DNA from 2 places in the Microbacterium sp. M1A1_1b genome. Region 1 is predicted to be linked to the other one. Evidence: riboswitches for the same ligand, from Rfam matches in the RefSeq annotation. Region 1 holds a riboswitch; the other holds the start of a gene.

Region 1 (9,934 bases):
CACGCGGGTCGCGACGGACCAGATGGTGTGGATGGCGCAGGACGGCATCGTGGTCGAGCGGGACGAGCCGGTGCCGCTCATCGCCTACCAGGCGCCGAGCATCAGCCGACAGATGGCGATCGACGCGCTCGAGGCCGCCGGTCGGACCTGGCGGATCACGTGCAACACCCGCGACGTGAACGGGGTGCTCGCGGCGGTGCGTGCGGGCATCGGCGTGGCGGTGTTCCCGCACTCGCTGATCCCGGCCGACCTGGTGAAGGTGTCGCAGCGGCTCGGGCTGCCCGACCTGCCCGCGGTCGACTACGTGCTCATCGCGAACCCGACCGTGCAGCGCGAGCCGATCGACGCCCTGACGAACGCGATCACGTCCCGCGGCGTCGTCCGCGCGGTCTGACGCGCGCGCGCCCGTCCTCGCCCGCCCCCGCGCGTCCCGTTCGTCGAGAGAAGCGCCAAGAGGAGCGCGGGAGGAGGCGCGCGTCAGGGAGCGAGCGTGGGGACCGTGGCCGTGCCGGTCAGGTCCGGCAGGGTGATACCGGCCATCGGCAGCAGGGCGGTCGCGACGGCCCACAGCAGCACCACGGTGCCGACCGCGCCGAGCACGGCTCCGAGCAGCGCCACCGGACGCTGCCACGTGGCCGCGCGGTCACGCAGTGCGACGGACGAGCACACGATCGCGACCAGGCCGAGCAGCAGCCCGACGGCGTGCACCGTTGCGGGAGCGGTGAACCACCACGCGGCGAGGCCGAGCGTCGCGATCCCCGCGACCGCGCCCAGGGCAGCGGCCGGCGTCGCCCCGAGTGCGCGGGGAGCGTCAGCAGCAGGAGCGGACGGGAGGCCCGGGTCGGCTTCCCCGGCAACGGTCACGTCCGGCAGGTCCGCCGTCGGCAGGTGTCGGGTCACCGTCTCCGGCTGCACCGCGGGTGCGGCCAGGACGGCATCGAACGACCGGTCCGGTGCCACCACGGAGCCGGCCTGCTGGTGGGCGAAGCGTGCGGGCGTGCGGTAGCCGACGGGTCCGGTGGTCTCCGGCTCGGTGCCCTCGACGAGCACGTGTTCGAGTCCGGGGACCGAGAACCGGGGCTGGCCGGTGCGCGGCACGACGGGCCCCTGGTGTGCGGGACCGGCGAGTGCCGGCTCGCGGACGGCGTCGATCGGGGACACCGGCGCGGCGGTCGCGACGACCGGTTCGGCGGACGACGAGCCCAGTGGCGCGGTGTGCAGCGCGGGCGAGGTCGGCGCGGGCGGCAGCGACTCCTGGGACGGCGGGTAGTCCGGCACGACCGCGTGCGGGTCGAGCCGCGGGGCCGGGGCCGGCGTCGCAGAGGACCCGTGTGCCGCACCGGACACGGACGGCGCCGGTGCGGCTGCGGGCGGGGCTTGCGGAGCCGGGGGCTCGGTCGCGGAGGCCTGCGAAGTGGACGCGACCGGGGCCTCCTGGCCGTCGTCGTGGGGGGCCGTCACCCAGGCCGGGACGCTCCGGCGGGGTCGATCGGAATCGGGCATGCGATGCGACGCCACGTGCGCAGCTCCCTCCGTCGGCTGATCCATCGTCAGTTCTATCGGCGGAGGTGCCGGCCCACCCAGCCCCAGTTCCGGGGGCGCGGGCTACGCCATGTCGCGGTAGCGCTTGGCGTCGGCGACGAGCTGCTCGAGCTCCGTCACGTCGGCCGGCTTGCCGTAGCCGGGGGTGTCGCGCTGGATGCGCCAGCCCTCGGCCAGGGCGCCCACGTCGACGGCGTCGAAGCCGAACTCGTCGAGCAGGTCGGACACGACGCGCTTGGCCTGGGCGTCGTCGCCCGCGATCACCAGGGCACGACGGCCCTGGGTGCCGGACGGCGTGCCGGCGGTGGTCAGCTCGGCGGCGCCGATGTGGTTGAAGGCCTTGACGACCTTCGCGCCCCGCAGGTGGTCCTGCAGCAGCTCCGCCGTCGTGGTCGACTCGTCGTCGAGCGCCGCGATGTGTCCGTCGCGCTCGGGGTAGTAGTTGTTCGTGTCGATGACGACCTTGCCGACCAGGGGCTCGACGGGGATCGTCTCGATGGCGGCGAGGGGCGTGGTCACGACGACCAGGTCGCCGGCCGCTGCGGCCTCGTCGCGGGTGACGGCCCGGGCGCGGTCACCCAGTTCGGTGACCAGGTCCTGCAGGGTCTCGGGGCCGCGGGAGTTCGCGATCGCCACGTCGTGGCCGTGCTGCACCGCCAGTCGTGCGAGCTGTGAGCCGATGTGTCCTGCGCCGATGATGCCGATGGTTGTCATGCACGATGCAACTCCGCGCCCCGCGAAGGCATTCCGCGGCATGATGGCGGCATGGCACACGAGTTCCACCACGAGATCGATCGGCAGCGGTACGCGATGTACGTCGACGGTGCACTGGTGAGCGTGCTCGACGAGCGGGAGAACGACGACGCCGTCGCGTTCCCGCACACGGTCACGGTGCCCGCGCACCGGGGTCACGGGTACGCGGCGGAGCTGGTCGCGTTCGCCGTGGCCGACGTCGAACAGCGGACGGACAAGCGCATCGTGCCGATGTGCTGGTTCGTGGCGAAGTGGTTCGACGAACATCCCGACAAGGCAGCACTGCTCACCCGCACCGCCGCGGGCTGAGCCACGACGACAGGACACACCATGCGGCAGATCGTCCCCTTCATCTGGTTCGACGGGCAGGCCGAAGAGGCCGCCACCTTCTACGCGTCGGTCATCCCCGACTCGTCGGTCGACCACGTCGACCGCCTGCCCGACGGGTCGACGCTCGTCGTGCAGTTCCGGCTGCACGGTCAGCCGTACCGGGCGATGAACGCCGGCCCCGGGCACCCGCACTCGGACGCGATCTCGTTCCAGGTCGACGTCGACGACCAGGACGAACTCGACCGCATCTGGGACGCGTTCCTGGCGAACGGAGCGACGCCCTCGATGTGCGGTTGGCTCACCGACGCGTGGGGGGTGTCGTGGCAGGTCACCCCGGCGAACTGGGGCGAGCTGATGAGCGCGGGCGGCGACCCCGAGGCGTCGGCGCGGGCGTTCCAGGCGATGATGCAGATGGTGAAGCTCGACATCCCGACCCTGCAGGCGGCGATCCGCGGCGAGTGACGGCGGCCGTCCCACGCGTCGGTGCGACGGCCGGGACGGGTCGTGGTCGGTCTGACGGTCGAACCGTGACCGCGTGCGCGAAGACGCACGAGCAGGCCGGATCGCGCAGACGACCCCGGTGCGTCGCGGTCTGGTGCGGAGACCCACAGGTATGGTGACCGCCGAGGGAACACGATGGTTGGAGGCACCATGAACCAGCCGAGGCCCGACGTCCGCACCGCCGACATCGGTCGCGCGTACACCGAGCTGTCGCGCATCACCCGGCGAGCGAGCATCCGGGCACGCGGCACCGATGCGGTCCTGAGCATCGTCGACCAGTCGCTCGTCGACTTCGTCGTGCAGCACCCCGGCTGCATGGCGATCGACATCGCGCGCTACCTGCACCTGAACCGCTCGACGATCTCGCGCCAGCTCGCGGGCCTGCTGGCGGCCGGGCTGATCCGCACCACGGACGGTGGCACCGGCAACGCGAAGCCGCTCGAGGCGACCGACGCCGGGTGCGCGGCGCTCGACCGGTCCGTGCAGCTGCACCGGGACGCGCTCGACGAGCGGATCGCGAGCTGGTCCGACGACGACATCGCCCTGCTGGCCGGCCTGCTCGAACGGCTCGGCCAAGCTGACGAGGCGGGCCTGCCGATGCCGCACCGTGACGCGGATGCGGATCCCGACGCGGACGCCGACGCGCACGCGGATCCCGACGCCGACGCGTGAGCACCGCGCTCCTGCTGCTGTCGGACACCCACCTGCCGAAGCGGGCGAAGGACCTGCCCGCGGCACTGTGGGACGACATCGACGCCGCCGACCTGGTCGTGCACGCGGGCGACTGGGTGGACCTGGCGACCCTCGACGCCCTGCAGGCCCGCAGCCGCTCGTTCGTCGGGGTCCGCGGCAACAACGACGGCCCGGAGTTCGACGACCGGCTGCCCGTCGTCGCCCGGGTCACCGTCGAGCGACTGCGGTTCGCCGTCGTGCACGAGACCGGCTCGGCGACCGGGCGGGAACGTCGCGCCGAGGCCGCGTACCCCGACACCGACGTGCTCGTCTTCGGTCACTCCCACATCCCCTGGGACACCGCGGCCCCCGGTGGCCTGCGGCTGCTCAACCCCGGATCACCCACCGACCGTCGTCGTCAGCCGGACCACACCTGGATGCGCTGCACGGTGTCCGACGACGGCGCGCTCGACGTCCGGCTGGTGCGGCTCGCTCCGGGTGCGGCCACGCCGCGCGAGGAACCCTCGCCGAGGTCGTAGGGCATCGCGAAGAACGCCGCCTCCCACGCGGTCGACGTCCGGAAGGCACGCGCCATCCGTCCCCGGACCGCCGGGGTCGACGCCGCGGCCAGCTCCTCGACGTGGTCGGTCGCACTCCGGCTCGCCGCCGCGAACGCCGGGTCGCCGTAGGCGCTGACCCAGTCGGCGAACGGGTGTCCCGCCGCCGGCTGCCCCAGCTGCTCACCGACCCACGCGTACACGCGGAAGCACGGCAACACGGCGGCGGCGAGCACGGCGTCCGAGTCCCGTGCCGCCGCGTCGAGGTGCGCCAGGTAGCCCGCACAGGTCGGGTGCACGCCGTCGTCCGCCCGGGTGCCGCCCAGTCGACGGTGGTGCAGCGCCGCCGCCTCGTCCGCGCACCCCGCCGCTGCCCGGGTCCAGAACGCGGCGGCGTCGCCCGTCGCACCTCGGCCGAGCGCCGCCAGGTGCCGCTCGTACGCCCGCAGGTAGTGCACGTCCTGCGCCAGGTACCCGGCGAACACGGCGTCCTCGAGCGTGCCGTCTCCGAGCGCCCGAAGGAACGGGGAGCGGATCGTGGCGTCGAGCACCTCGTGCACGTCCCGCCACCACGCATCGGTCCACCGGACGACCGGCAGGGCCGCCCGCACGACGGCGCCGTGGTCGATCGGCCCGGCGCCCGTCCCGACGTGCAGGGTGTCCGCTCCGCGCAGTGCGTCGGTCAGCCAGTCCTTCGCGAGCCCCACCGCCACCTCCCAGTCGCCGTGCTGCGCGGCCAGGGTCGCGATCGCGCTGGACAGCGAGCAGCCCGTGCCGTGCGTGTTCGTCGTCGCGACCCGTGCCGCCCGGAACACCCGGACGCTGCCATCGGGTGCCACGAGCACGTCCTCCGAGCTCGGCCCGTCCCCGTGCCCACCTTTCGCCAGCACCAGGACGTCGAACGCGGCGGCCACCACACGGGCGGCGGCCACGGGGTCTGCGTCCGGTGCCGACGGAGCCACGAGCCCCGCCAGCACCGCCAGCTCGGACCAGTTCGGCGTGACCAGGTCCGCGAGCGCGAACAGCTCCGTCACCGCGCGTTCGGCGTCGGGGTCGAGCAGCCGGTCACCGCTCGTGGCGACCATCACCGGGTCGACGACCACGACGGGTGGCCGGTGCGCACGGAGCCACTCGGCGACCTGCCGGACGACGGCGGTCGTGCCGAGCATCCCGATCTTCACGGCGTCCACGACCACGTCGTCCGACACCGCGTCCAGCTGGTCGCGCAGCACCTCGACGCCCGGCACGTGCACCGACCGCACGCCGCGCGTGTTCTGCGCGACCACCGCGGTCACGACCGCCATCCCGTACCCGTCGTGCGCGGCGATCGCCTTCAGGTCGGCCTGCAGCCCGGCGCCGCCGGTCGGGTCGGTCCCGGCGATGCTCAGCACGCGCACCGGCCCGCTCACCGCGCACCCCCGTCGGCCAGGAGGCCCGGCAGCCGTCCGACGCCCACCCGCCCGTCCGGCGCACGGCCGGGTCCGGCACCGCGCCACGCCGACACGAACGCGGCCGCAGCAGCCCCCGGGTCGGCGGCCGCGCAGATGCCCGACACCACGGCGACACCGGCAGCGCCGGCTGCCCGGAGTGGGGCGACGTCGTCGAGCGTCACGCCGCCGATCGCCACGCAGGGCAGCTCCGCCCGGTCGGCGATGCCGGCGAACCCGGCGATCCCGAGCGCCGGCGGGTGGTCGGGCTTGGTCGCCGTGGGGTGCACGACACCGACCCCGAGCAGGTCGACCGTGCCGCGGGGCAGCCGGTCCAGCGCTGTGAGGTGCTCCGGGGTGTTCGCGGTCAGGCCGACCAGCGCCGCCGGGCCGAGCAGGGCACGCGCTGCGGTGACGGGCACGTCCGACTGCCCGAGGTGCACACCGGCGACGCGGTGCCCCGCGTGCCGCGCGGCCAGCACCACGTCGAGCCGGTCGTCGACCACCACCCGCGCGGTGTCGCCGACCGCGTCCGCCACGGCGGCCGTCAGCGCCAGCAGGTCCCGCGCGCTCGCGTCCTTGTCCCGCACCTGCACCGTCCGGACCCCCGCCGACACGGCCGCCCGGACCACGGCGAGCACCCCGTGTCCGTGCCGGTCGCACAGCGTGCCGTCGGTCACCAGGTACACGCCGACCTCCCACGGGTCGTCGGTCCACGCCCCGGTCACGCCGTCGACTCCTCGGTGACCCGGGCGTGCCGGACGACGTCCTCGGCTGTCAGCGCGGCCAACCGGTCGAGGAACAGCGGCTGGAAGGTCCCCGGACCGGCGGCGTCCCGTGCGGCGAGTTCGGCTGCAACGGTGTGCACCGTCGTTCCGGCCACCGCGGCGGCGACCGCATCGCCGTCGGTCACCGCCGTGAACGCGGCGATCACCGCGCCGAGGGCGCACCCGCCACCGGTGATCCGCGTGAGCAGGTCGGTGCCGTTCCCGACCCGGACCAGCGTGCCGGGGCCGCCGGGTGCCCCGGGGCCGACCACCAGGTCGACGGGACCCGAAACAGCCACCGCGCCCACGGTCCTCCCGGCTGCGGCGACCGCCGATCCGCGCGCGTCCTCGGTACCCGCCGTGCTGTCGACCCCGCGCCCACCGGCCGACGTCCCGAGCAGGGCGAGCACCTCGGACGCGTTGCCGCGCAGCACCGTCGGTCGGAGCGCGAGGAGCTCGCGCGCCAGGGCCGTCCGGACCGGCAGCGACCCGACGGCCACCGGGTCCAGGACCCACGGCGTCCCGGCAGTCGTGGCCGCCCTGGCGGCCTCGACCGACGCGGCACGCGGCTCGGCGTGCGGTGTGCCGGTGTTGACCAGCAGGGCGTCGGCGATCCCGGCGAACGGTCCGGCCTCGGTCGGCACGTCGACCATCGCGGCCGAGGCGCCGAGTGCCAGCAGCACGTTCGCGGTGACGTTCTGCACCACCGTGTTCGTGATGCACTGCACCAGGGGACTCCGGGCACGGACGGCCTCGAGCAGTTCGGCGGTGTGCGCAGCCCGTGCGGGCGCAGCGTTCTCCATGGACGATCCCTTCGCGAGTACGAGCTCGAGCAGGTTCGACGGGTGTGATCTCAGCCGCTGGATGCGGCACCCCGTGTCTCTGGGCAGCACCGTACACGACGCCGAGCGACGCATCACGGCCGCGTGCGAGGCGCGTGTGGAAGGGTGGACACGTGCCCGACGTCCTGCCCCCTGGTCCGCCACCCGGTCCCCGCGATCCCGGCGACGCCTGGGCGTACGGACCCGACGGCACCAAGGCGTGGGGACTGTTCGGAGCCGCCGGCCTGCTGGTCGACGACGGCGCCGGCCGCGTGCTGCTGCAGCACCGTGTCGAGTGGAGCCACCACGGCGGCACGTGGGGGATCCCCGGCGGTGCTCGCCACCAGCACGAGGACGCCGTCACCGGAGCGCTCCGCGAGTCCGCGGAAGAAGCGGGGGTGCCCGACGGCGGCGTCGACCTGCGCCACACGGCCGTGCTCGACCTGGGGTTCTGGACCTACACGACCGTCGTCGGCCGCGCTGCCCGTCCGTTCGAGCCGGTCATCGCCGACCGCGAGAGCCTGGCGCTGTCGTGGGTCCCGGTCGCCGAGGTCGACGACCTGCCCCTGCACCCGGGCTTCGGCGCGTCGTGGCCGGCCCTCCGCGCGGTGATCGACGTCACCCCGCACGTGGTCGTCGACGCGGCGAACGTCGTCGGCAGCGTGCCCGACGGCTGGTGGAAGGACCGTGCCGGCGCGGCCACCCGGCTGCTCGACGGGGTGACGGCGCTCGCCGCCTCGGGGCTCCCCGCCGCCGCGCTCGGACTCGGGTTCGACCGGTGGTGGCCGCGCTGGTCCGTGGTGCTCGAGGGTGCTGCACGGGACGCCGACGCCTCCGACGACCGGCCGGACACCGTCGCGGTCGTCCGTGCCGACGGCTCCGGGGACGACGCCGTCGTCGAGACGGCCGCCGCAGCCGTGGCCGCGGGGGCCGCACCGGTCGTCGTGGTGACCGCCGACCGGGGTCTGCGGGCCCGGGTGAGCGCGCTGGGCGACCAGGTCGTGGTCCACGGGCCGAGCTGGTTGCGCGAGCAGCGGTAGCGCGGGCCGACCGAGCGAGCTGTCGGAGCGCACGAGCGGCTGGAGCGTGGGTGCCGCGACGGCCTTGTCCGATCACGGATGGATCGCGACATCGGCGGCACCGAGCCGCTACGCTGACCGACACGTCAGCAGCACGTCAATGACGACGACCGCGACAGGAGGGCTCTCATGGAGCGCATCACCAGGGCAGCGGACCGCGTGCACCGGCCGGCCGGACCGTGGACCCCCACCGTGCACCGCCTGCTCGGGCACCTGCACGAGCAGGGCTTCGTCGCGGCACCGGAACCCATCGCCCTCGGCGACACCCTCGAGACCGTGTCGTTCGTCCCCGGCGTCGCGGGCGAGTACCCGTGGACCGAGGACATCGCCAGCGAGGCCGCGCTCGTCACCAGCGCCCGGCTGCTCCGGCACTACCACGACGCCGCCGCCACGTTCCCGCTCGACGACGCGGTGGACGTCTGGTCGCAGTCCACGCGGTCGCCCGTCGAGACCGTCGTGCACGGGGACTTCGCGCCCTACAACTGCGTGTACGACGGCATCCAGGCCGTCGGCGTCATCGACTTCGACACGGCGCACCCCGGCCCCCGCGTCTGGGACGTCGCCAGCGCGGTCTACCGGTTCGCGCCCTTCACCACCGGGGTGGTCGAAGGCAGTACCGCGCCGTCGCTCGACGAACGCCTGGCCCGCGCGGCGGAGTTCTGCGGCGCGTACGGGCTCGACGCCGAGTCCCGCGCCCGGCTCGCGCCGACGATGGTGGCCTCGATCGTGGCACTCGTGACCACGCTGGAGTCCGAGGCCGCCGCCGGCAACCCGAAGTTCGTCAGCGACCTGCAGCACGGACACGCCGAGCTGTACCGCGCCGACGTCGCCTACCTCGACGAGCACGCCGACGCGATCACCCGCGCGGTCGCCTGAGCACGAGCACCGCACCCGACGGCTCTGTCCCCGTGTCCCCGACCGCCGTGCAGCTGCGCGCGATGCGCCTGGCCGCCCAGCACGTCGGGCACCGGGGCGGGACACCGCTCGATGTCGTGCAGCACCTGCACGCGCTGCAGGGGCAGGACCTCGGCCAGTCCCTGTGGGCCATCGGCGCCCGTGCCCTCGGCGTGACGCGCGCCGACGTCCGTGCCGCGCTCGACCGGGGCGACTTCGTCCGGTCGTGGCCGATGCGCGGGACCCTGCACGTCCTGCACGCCGACACGCTGCGGACGATCCTGTCGCTGACCGCCGAGCGGACCCTGCGCGGACTGACCCGGCGGGCGCGCGAGCTGGAGATCGACGACGCGCTGGTCGGGCGGGCCCGTGACGCCACGATCGCCATGCTGCAGGGCGGGAGGTCCCTCGGTCGCGACGACGTCTTCGCCCGCTGGCGCGACGCGGGCATCGACCCCGCGGGCCAGCGCGGGTACCACCTGCTGCTGCACCTGTCGCAGCAGGGACTCGTCGCGTGGGGACCGACCGGCCGCGTGGGACAGGAGCTCGTCCTGCTCGACGAGTGGGCACCGGCCGGTGAACCCGTGCCCG
Region 2 (9,934 bases), on a different contig from region 1:
CCGGGTCGCACTGGTGATCGGCGCTCCCGTCCGCACGGCGAAACGCCTGGCCCGGCGGATCCGGCGTCTGGTCGCACCCCCGGTGCCGGCCGTGGTCGGCGCGCCCACCTCGCAGCGGACCGGTGTCGTACCGGGCGCGACGCCGACCACGCTGGCCGAGCCGGGCCTCCAGTCCGTCGACCGGGGTGGCGCCGGACCGGACCGCTCAGTCGACGGCGCGCGCGACCGCCAGCAGCAGTTGGTCACGGGAGGGGACGCCGGGTGAACGGAAGACCTCGGCTCCGTCCGACCGCCGCACGATGATCGTGGGGGTCGAGCGGATGCCGAGGTCTTCTGCGTCGTCCGGGTGCGCGGCGACGTCACGTTCGGTCACGGCGAGCCCGGGGACCAAATGTGCTGCGTCGGCGGCCACCCGGCGGGCGGCGGCGCAAGGTGCGCAGAAGGCGGAGGTCCAGAGGTCGAGCTGCATGTGACGGTGCAACGCGCCGGCGTGCGGGACTACTCCCGGTCGAAGCCGCCGCTGCGGTCGCCGCGCTCCTGCAGGTCGTCGAGCGGGTCGGACTCACTCGGGACGAAGGTGTAGTCCACCGAGGTCTGGTCGAGCACCTGGCGGGTGTGGGTGGCCTTGTAGGTGAAGGCCGTCTGCAGGCCCTCGACGTCCGCGAACACCGTCACCTCGTCCTCGACCGCGTCGCCGGTGGCGGTGCGGGTGTCCGTCTGACCGTCGAACGGGCCCTCGTGGTAGATGGCGGTGTACTCGTCGCCCTCGTGGATGGTGATGTCGCTCATGCCGTCCTGTCTACCAGGACCCCCTGTCCGAGCGTTCCCGGAGCCCTCTTGCCGGTTTCATAGCCCTGCTATATAGTTCAGCTATGGAACCATCGCGCGAGCAGACGATCGAGACGCTCCTCGTCTCCGTCAACCGCCTGATCCGCACTTCCGTCCAGGCCACCGGGAACACCACGTCCCAGGCCGTCTGGCGGACGCTCGGCATCCTCGAGACCGACCAGCCGCTCCGGCTCGGCGAACTCGCACGGGCGTCGCGCGTGTCCCAACCCACCATGACCCGGCTCGTCGGCAGCATGCTCGCCGACGGCCTGATCGCCCGGTCCGTCGACCCCGACGACTCCCGCGGGCAGCTCATCGAGATCACCCCGGCCGGCGCCGAGCGCCTGACCGCATGGCGCGCGACCCTGACCCGCACCGTCGGGCCGCTGTTCGCCGACCTCGACGACGACCAGTGGGACGTCCTGCACGAAGCATCGGCCCTCGTCGCATCGAGGACCAGAACGGAGATCACCGCGTGAACGCGCACGCCCCGGCGGCCTCGGCCGCACACGCCCCTGCACCCGGTGCCCACGGCGCCCCCGCACAGAAGGGCAGCATCCTCAAGCAGTCCCGGGCGGTCTGGGCGATCGCCTTCGCCTGCGTCGTCGCCTTCATGGGCATCGGCCTGGTCGACCCGATCCTGCCGGCCATCGCCGCATCGCTCAAGGCCACCCCGGCGCAGACCGAGCTGCTGTTCACGAGCTACCTCGCCGTGACCGGCGTCGCCATGTTCTTCACCAGCTGGGTCTCGAGCCGCATCGGTGCCAAGCGCACCCTGATGATCGGGCTCGCCCTGATCGTGGTGTTCGCCGTGCTCGCCGCCGTGTCGAACGACGTCTGGACGATCATCGGCTTCCGCGCCGGGTGGGGCCTCGGCAACGCGCTGTTCATCTCCACCGCACTGGCCACGATCGTCGGAGCCGCCTCGGGTGGCACGGCGTCCGCGATCATCCTGTACGAGGCCGCACTCGGCCTGGGCATCGCGATCGGGCCCCTGGTCGGCGGCCTGCTCGGCTCCGTCAGCTGGCGGGGACCGTTCTTCGGCGTGACGACCCTGATGGCGATCGCGTTCATCGCCGTGGCCGTGATGCTCAAGTCCTCGGGGCTCGAGAAGCCCGTGCCCACCAAGCTGTCGGCACCCTTCCGCGCCCTGGGCCACCCGGCGCTCGCAGCCCTGGCCGCGACCGCACTGTTCTACAACATCGGCTTCTTCGTCCTGCTGGCGTACACGCCGTTCCCGCTCGGGTTCGGCGCGCTCGGCATCGGGTTCACGTTCTTCGGGTGGGGTGTCGGCCTGGCGATCACGTCCGTCTGGGTCGCGCCGATGCTCACCGCCCGGCTGCGTCGCACCACCGTCCTGCGGATCGCCCTGCCCCTGCTGGCGCTCGACCTGTTCGCGGCGGCCGTCGTGGTGCGCTCGCAGGTGGGGCTCGTCATCTGCGTGATCATCGGCGGGCTGGTGCTCGGTGTCCTGAACACGGTGCTGACCGAGTGCGTCATGGAGGCCACGGACCTCCCCCGATCGGTCGCATCGAGCGCGTACTCGGCCGTCCGGTTCATCGGCGGCGCCATCGCCCCGCCCGTCGCGACGCTGCTCGCCGACGCGTACTCGCCGAGTGCCGCCTACGTCTTCGCGGGAGCGTCGGTCACGGTCGCGTTCGTCGTGACGCTGGTCACCGCGCGCGTGCTGCGGCGGGTCGACGACGGGGCAGAGCCCGAGCGCATCGAAGCCGAGGCGATCGGCGCCGGCGAGATGCTCTGACGCGCGGGGAGCGCTTGGGCACTGCGTGCGGGAGGGCGCCTCGTGCTTGCGGGCGCGCTTCACCGCGAACGGGCGAAATGCCAGGGTCTGCACTCCGCAGGACCCCGGCATCTCGCCCGTTCGTGCGTGGGGTGGGGACCCGCGGCCGGATGGAACGGCCCGCCGGGGGCTCGCGCGGTCGCGCGGAAGGTCCCGCTGGCGGCCCGCACGGTCGCGCGGGAGGTCCCTCCGGCGGCCCGCCCGAACGGGCGGAACACCCTGGTCCGCACGCGCGAGCACCACGACGTTCCGCCCGCTCGCGGCGGTGGGCATGGGTCAGGCGAACAGCACGACCAGCGAGCGGGCGGAAGCGCGGGGTCGCGAACGAGAGCACCACGGCATTTCGCCCGCTCGGGGCACGGGGCACGGGGCACCGGGCACGGGGTGGGACGCGACCGTCTGGAGGCCCGGTGCCGGTCCGGCGGGCCGGCACCGGGCCTCCAGACGGTCGCGTCATCCCCAGCCGTCCGGCGGCGTCTGTGGCCGGGAATAGGATCGTGGGCATGGCAACCGCGAATGACCGCCTCGTCTGGATCGACTGCGAGATGACGGGCCTCGACGTCGAGGTCGACGAACTCGTCGAGGTGGCCGTGGTCATCACCGACTTCGACCTGAACCCCGTGCACCCCGGCTTCGACATCGTGATCAAGCCCGACCAGTCGGCGCTCGACAACATGAACGAGTTCGTGACGAACATGCACGCGACGTCGGGCTTGGCCGAGGAGATCCCGAACGGGGTGTCCCTGGCGGACGCCGAGTACCAGGTGCTCGAGTACATCCTCGCCCACGTCCCCGCCGAGGGGTCCGCTCCCCTCGCCGGCAACACCATCGGCACGGACCGGGCGTTCCTGGCGAAGTACATGCCCCGCGTCGACGGGCACCTGCACTACCGCAGCGTCGACGTGTCGAGCATCAAGGAGCTCTGCCGGCGCTGGTTCCCGCGCGTGTACTTCAACGCCCCGGAGAAGCACGGCGGGCACCGGGCACTGGCGGACATCCTCGAGTCCATCCGCGAGCTCGAGTACTACCGCCGTGCAGGGTTCGTCGCCGAGCCCGGCCCCACGACAGAGGACGTGCGCGCGGTCTCCGCCCAGGTGGTCGAGGCCTGGGCACCCCGCCTGGCGCAGCCCGAACAGCAGCCCGCCGAGTAGTGTCCCGCGGGGTCTCCCGCGTGTACTACTATTGAGTGGTTGCTTCCGGCTCGCCGGAGTGCACATGGTGGGTATAGCTCAGCTGGTAGAGCGCCTGGTTGTGGTCTAGGAGGTCGCGGGTTCGAGCCCCGTTACTCACCCCAGTCGAAGGGGAGTCCCGTTGCCTCGCGCAACGGCACTCTCCTTCTGTCGTTCCCACGTCGTCGTCCGTCCGCGCCCTGCGACGCCGCGCGGATCCGCCCAGACGGATGTGCCACGATCGGTGCCGTGATGGAGATGTCCGCCGAGGCGTTCGAGGACCTCGTGACCGACGAGCTCGACCTGCTCCCGGACGAGATGGTCGACGGGCTCGACAACGTCGTCTTCGTGGTCGAAGACGAACCCGAGGACGGCTCCGACCTGTTCGGGATCTACGACGGGATCGCGGCGACGGAACGCGGGCAGTACGGCTTCGGCGAACTGCCCGACCGCATCGTGGTGTTCCGCAAGCAGCACCTGGCCGAGTGCGAGACGGTCGACGAACTCCGCGACGAGGTGCACACGACCCTCGTGCACGAGATCGGGCACTTCTACGGCATCGACGACGAGCGCCTGCACGAACTCGGCTGGGCGTAGGACCCGCGCGCTCAGCGCGGACCGCGGGCAGCGCTCGCGTGGGGCGGCCGGGCCCGCGCCTGGAGCCCGGCCTGCGAGTGATCAGGACCGGAGCACCACGTCGGCCAGCGACTCCGGAGCCTCGGCAGCGATGAACGCATCCTCCTGTCGGGCCCACCTGTCCCACTCCGTGGCGAACACGTCGCCGTCGCGGTCGATCGCCCGACGTTTCCGGACCGCATCGTCGGCGGCGAGCCACACCCGCACGGACGCCATCGGCGCCGAGGCGCGCGACAGGGCCCCGCAACCCTCGACCACGATCGGCGCGGCGGGGTCGAGCCGTACCCAGTCGCTCGGCGCCGACGCCGTCCAGTCCCACCGCCGGTACCCCGACGGGGCTCCGAGGACGTCGGTCACGACCGCATCGGCGGCGGCGCGTAGTCCGTCCCACCCCGGGTAGACATCGTCCAGGTGGACGAGCTGCGCACCGATCTCCCCCGCCAGGGCGGTACCCAGGGTGGTCTTCCCCGTGCCGGAGCGTCCGTCGACCAGCACGACGGGCCGGCGCCCGTCGACCGTCGCAGCGGTCCACGCGCGGGTGGCGAGCATCGAGACCGACGCGAGCCGGGCCTCCAGTCCGTCCGTCTCAGGCACGCCATGTCCCTGCGGCCACCGACACCACGATGGCGACCATGCCGATCCCGACCAGCAGTGCGACCGTGGCCCACTCGCGTCCCGCGAACCGTGCCGGCCGAGCCCAGGTGCGCCGCCCGGGCGCACCGAACCCGCGCGACTCCATCGCCACCGCGAGGGTCGTCGCACGCCGCAGCGCCACCACGAGGAGCGCGAAGGCCATCGACGCTCCACGTCGGAGCCGCCAACCGTCCCCCAGCCCTCGCGCCCGTCGGGCCATGCCGATCTGTCGCCAGTCCTCGCCGAGCAGCGTCATCATGCGGATCGCCGCGAGCGCGCCCAGCACGAAGCGCGCCGGCAGCCGGAGGACCTGCGCCAGCCCGTCCGCCAGGTCCGTCGGGTCCACGCGGACGAACAGCGCCACGCCCGGCAGGCCGACGGCGAGCACGCGCAGCATCGTCGCGAGCGCCAGTTCGAGCGACCCGTCGGTGACGTGCGCGAAGCCGAGGTCGAACCACTCGCGGCCCGACGCCTGCCCGTACAGCGCGATGCTCAGGCCCGTCAGCGGGACCGCGAGCAGCACCGGCGAGGTCCGCAGCAGCAGTGTCCGGACCGGGATCCGGAGGAGCGGTGCGAGTGCGAGTTCGATCGCCAGCGCGACCGCCGCGGACACGAGGTCCAGGCTCAGCACCAGGCAGACACCGAGTCCGAGCACACCGAGCAGGGTCGCCACGGGCTGGACGGCGGGGCGGGCTGTGCGGTCCGAGCGGATCGTCCGATCGGGCGGATTCGTCGGGTCGCTGGGCGGGGTCGTCCGATCGGTGGGCGGGGTAGTCCGATCGGGTCGGGGTGTCTGATCCGACCGAGTCGACCGATCAGGAGGCCCGGCCCGGCCGGGCCGGTCGTCGCGCGTTGCCGGAGCGGTCACGGTGCAGTCCTGGTGGTCGGGTCGGTCAGGCCGGTCGCGGTGAGCACGAGCTCGCGGGCGTCGAGCGCACGGACGAGATCACGGTCGTGCGTGACCGCGACGATGGCGGTACCGGCATCCGCCAAGGCGCCGAGCGCTCCTGCGACGGCCTGCCAGGTGGCACGATCCTGGCCGGAGGTCGGCTCGTCGAGCACGATGACCGGCGGCCGCGTCGCAACGACGGTGCCGATGGCCAACCGTCGTTGCTCGCCGCCGGACAGGGTGAACGGGTCCGCATCGGCGAGGTGGACGAGACCGAACGTCTGGAGCAGGTCATCGACGCGTGCGGCGACCTCGTCCGGGTCGGTCCCGAGCGCGGTCGGGCCGGCCGCGAGTTCCTGCCGGACGGTGCGGGCGACGAACTGGTGCTCGGGGTCCTGGAACACGGTGCCGATGCGGGCAGCGAGCTGCCGGCTCGACCAACCACAGGGCGCTGGGCCGGCGGGGGGCGCTGCGGTGGCACTGATCAGTTGGGTGGTGGCACGGAGCGTACCGACCGCCGGACGGAGCAGCCCGGCCAGGGTCAGGCCGAGTGTCGACTTGCCGATGCCGTTCGGGCCCGTGACCGCCAGGACCTCTCCCCCACGGACGGTGAGGTCGATGCCGTGGCCGACCGGATGGCGTCGGCTGCGTGCGGTGCCGAGCTCCTCGGCGACCAGCAGGTCGGCGCCGGCGTGGAGCTCGACGGCGGGCGCGGCGGCGGCCGGCGCGGCGGCGGCCGGCGCGGCAGCGGCCGGCGCGGCAGCGGCCGGCGCGGCGTCGGGGGGCGCGGCGGCGCCGAGCGGGCGGAATACCACGGACGGCTTCGGGACGGGCCCTGGCATTTCGCCCGCTCGCGTCGGAGCGGGCGCGCCCATGCCGGGCGCTGCTCCGGCGGCGTCGCCGCCGAGTGGGCGGAATACCCGGGTCCCCGCCGCGACCTGCCCTGGCATTTCGCCCGCTCGCGTCGGAGCGGGGCGGGGGCGGCGAGCGGAACCGCGTGCGGGGTCGGCGCCGGGCACCCAGACGCCGGCGGCCGTCAAGGCCGCGCCGTGCTCGCGCAGGACCTCGGCGGGCGGGCCGTCGGCCAGCACGCCGGCCCCGGGCGCGAGCAGCACCAGTCGGTCGACCAGGTCGAGCCAGGTGCCGATCCGGTGCTCCACGACGAGCATGGTCGCGCCGGTGTCGTCGAGCAGTGCCCGCACGGCATCGTGGACCTGACGGACGCCGTCGGGGTCGAGGTTGGCGCACGGTTCGTCGAGCACGACGGCACCCGGGCGCATCGCGAGCACCCCGGCGAGCGCCAACCGCTGCCGTTGTCCACCCGAGAGCATCGTGGTGGACCGGTCGAGGGGCAGGGCGAGCCCCACGACCTCGAGTGCGGACCGGACCCGCTCCCAGATGGCTGCTCGCGGGACGCCGAGGTTCTCGCAGCCGAACGCGACGTCGTCGCCGACGCGTGACATCACCGTGTGGGCTTCGGGGTCCTGCATGACCAGGCCGACGCGGCCCCGGGCCGACCCGGGTGCAGCACCGTCGACCGTCACCGAGCCCTGCACGGAAGCCGCCGAGTGGTCGTCCGCGTCGGGCTCGTCGGGCAGCACCGCGGCCACGGCGCGCAGGAGCGTGGACTTGCCCGCCCCGGACGCCCCGACCACGGCGACACGTTCACCGGGCTCGACGACCAGGTCGAGCCCGCGGACGGCCCAGGCGTCACGCGCGGCGTACCGCCAACCCCAGTCGCCGAACTCGATCCGAGCGGGGGTGACACCCGCCTGGTTCACGCCGCGGTGGTCCGGCGCCGCTTCGCGTGCTCGCGGCCGACGGCGAACGAGGACAGGACGCCGGTCCGTGCCAGTGCACGCGCGACGAGCCAGGACCCGAGGCCGGCGATCGCGGCACCCGAGACGATGCCGCTGATGACGTAGACGAGCTTGAACGCCGGGTCGAGACCCGCGTACGAGAGCACGATGTCGTTCAGGCCCATCGCCAGCCCGGCGACGGCACCGGCGAGCACCACGACGGGCAGTCGGTAGACGCGGTACAGGAACAGCGCGAGGACGAGCTCGGCACCCAGGCCCTGGACGAGTCCGGCCTCGAGCGTGGTCCACCCCCACTGGGTGCCGAACAGCGCCTCGACACTGGCGGCAACCAACTCGGCGAAGAGCGCGGCACCCGGCTTGCGCACGATGATCGCGACGAGGGGTCCGGCGAGCAGCCAGACACCCCCGAAGAGCGCCTGTGTGCCGGGCAGCAGGAGCGCGACGGCCGTGGACAGGGGCTCGTACCCGAACTCCCAGACCTTGAAGACCACGCCGACGGCGACGGCCAGGACGCTGGCGACGACGATGTCGACGACGCGCCATCGCAGCGAACGGCGGCCGACGGGGGCCGCGGTGGACGGAACAGCAGATGACGTGCCGACAGGCATGTGGACTCCTCCCTGCGCCGGCATGACCCGGATCAGGTTCGACGGTCGGAGCGCGACTCGCTCCCTCTCAGCCCGGCGATCCCGGACTCCCGTGTGTGTCCCAGCAGTGTACTGCGGCGCGGCGCCCGTTACTTCTTGAGGACGCGGACGAGCTTGCGGAGGACGGTGCCGGTCACCCAGATCACCGGGATGCAGACGACGAGCAGCGAGATCAGGTTCGGTTCGAACTCCAGGTCCTTGCCAGGACGACGCACGTAGGCGCCGACGGGGAGCGTCGCGCCACCACCGCCACCGCCACCGTTCTGGTCGTCGCCACCGCCGCCGAAGCCGAACCACCCGACGGACACCGGGATGAGGGTCTGGTCCCCGACCTCGACCGGGTCTCCGTAGTTCGAGGAGACGCCGACGGGGCGCACCTTGTCTGCGATCTGCGTCACGATGTTGGTCATGGCGCGAGGCTACTCCGCGGCACCCCGGGTGCGCGGAGGCCCCTGTCCACAGGGCGTGGGGCGGTCGGACCCGTCCACGGGCCCGGCAGGGCGGCGGACAGCACAGGGAGGCGCCGATACGCTCAGCGAGACATATGGAGGCACGTTTGCACACCTGGCCCGGCAATCCCTACCCGCTCGGCGCGACGTACGACGGCAGTGGCACGAACTTCGCCCTGTTCAGCGAGGTGGCCGAACGCGTGGAGCTGTGCCTCTTCGACGAGGACGGCACCGAGGAGCGCGTCCCCCTGGTCGAGGTCGACGCCTACGTCTGGCACGCGTACCTGCCCAACACCGGACCCGGCCAGCTCTACGGCTTCCGGGTACACGGGGCGTACGACCCGGCGACGGGCGCCCGCTGCAACCCGAACAAGCTGCTGCTCGACCCGTACGCCAAGGCCACCAGCGGCGACATCGACTGGGACCAGTCGCTGTTCTCGTACACGTTCGGCGACCCCGACTCCACCAACGACGAGGACTCCGGCGCCCACATGGTCAAGGGCGTGGTGATCAACCCCTTCTTCGACTGGCAGGGCGACCGTGCTCCGCGCACCCCGTACGGCGAGACGGTCATCTACGAGGCGCACGTCAAGGGCCTGACCGAGACGCACCCCGACGTCCCCGAAGACCAGCGCGGCACCTACGCCGGTGTCGGGCACCCCGCCGTCATCGAGCACCTCAAGCGCCTGGGCGTCACGACGCTCGAACTCATGCCCGTGCACCAGTTCGTGAACGACTCGACCCTGCAGGACAAGGGGTTGTCGAACTACTGGGGCTACAACACCATCGGGTTCTTCGCCCCGCACTCGCACTACTCGTCCTCGGGTGACGGCGGACAGCAGGTGCAGGAGTTCAAGACGATGGTGCGGGAGCTCCACCGCGCGGGCATCGAGGTCGTCATCGACGTCGTCTACAACCACACCGCCGAAGGCAACCACCTCGGCCCGACGCTGTCGTTCCGTGGGATCGACAACGCCGCGTACTACCGCTTGATGGACGACGACAAGCGCTACTACATGGACGTGACGGGCACCGGGAACTCGCTCAACGTCGGGCACCCGC

The links. A riboswitch is a leader RNA that binds a small molecule or an ion and turns the genes downstream of it on or off. The one in region 1 is predicted to bind thiamine pyrophosphate.
Region 2: it holds a riboswitch for thiamine pyrophosphate, as region 1 does, so the genes downstream of both, ACLBWP_RS16400 (ECF transporter S component) here and thiM (hydroxyethylthiazole kinase) in region 1, are expected to answer to the same signal.

What each region holds. Positions count from the first base shown of each region.
Region 1 is NZ_JBKFAJ010000001.1:834,965-844,898, reverse strand. Features, by position in the region: gene ACLBWP_RS04175 (LysR substrate-binding domain-containing protein) at 1-394, shown strand, start outside; gene ACLBWP_RS04170 (hypothetical protein) at 478-1,347, opposite strand; gene ACLBWP_RS04165 (NADPH-dependent F420 reductase) at 1,606-2,256, opposite strand; gene ACLBWP_RS04160 (GNAT family N-acetyltransferase) at 2,308-2,604, shown strand; gene ACLBWP_RS04155 (VOC family protein) at 2,626-3,087, shown strand; gene ACLBWP_RS04150 (MarR family winged helix-turn-helix transcriptional regulator) at 3,277-3,798, shown strand; gene ACLBWP_RS04145 (metallophosphoesterase family protein) at 3,795-4,337, shown strand; partial or broken gene thiD (bifunctional hydroxymethylpyrimidine kinase/phosphomethylpyrimidine kinase) at 4,391-5,746, opposite strand; gene thiE (thiamine phosphate synthase) at 5,761-6,510, opposite strand; gene thiM (hydroxyethylthiazole kinase) at 6,507-7,352, opposite strand; TPP riboswitch at 7,341-7,436, opposite strand; gene ACLBWP_RS04125 (NUDIX domain-containing protein) at 7,505-8,410, shown strand; gene ACLBWP_RS04120 (phosphotransferase enzyme family protein) at 8,579-9,325, shown strand; gene ACLBWP_RS04115 (winged helix DNA-binding domain-containing protein) at 9,358-9,934, shown strand, end outside.
Region 2 is NZ_JBKFAJ010000008.1:127,922-137,855, forward strand. Features, by position in the region: gene ACLBWP_RS16345 (DUF6716 putative glycosyltransferase) at 1-265, shown strand, start outside; gene ACLBWP_RS16350 (thioredoxin family protein) at 206-469, opposite strand; gene ACLBWP_RS16355 (hypothetical protein) at 499-789, opposite strand; gene ACLBWP_RS16360 (MarR family winged helix-turn-helix transcriptional regulator) at 873-1,307, shown strand; gene ACLBWP_RS16365 (MFS transporter) at 1,385-2,590, shown strand; gene orn (oligoribonuclease) at 3,133-3,780, shown strand; tRNA gene ACLBWP_RS16375 (tRNA-His) at 3,848-3,923, shown strand; gene ACLBWP_RS16380 (metallopeptidase family protein) at 4,051-4,395, shown strand; gene ACLBWP_RS16385 (ATP-binding protein) at 4,477-5,028, opposite strand; gene ACLBWP_RS16390 (energy-coupling factor transporter transmembrane component T family protein) at 5,021-5,740, opposite strand; gene ACLBWP_RS16395 (ATP-binding cassette domain-containing protein) at 5,932-7,737, opposite strand; gene ACLBWP_RS16400 (ECF transporter S component) at 7,734-8,384, opposite strand; TPP riboswitch at 8,376-8,487, opposite strand; gene ACLBWP_RS16405 (hypothetical protein) at 8,513-8,833, opposite strand; gene glgX (glycogen debranching protein GlgX) at 8,980-9,934, shown strand, end outside.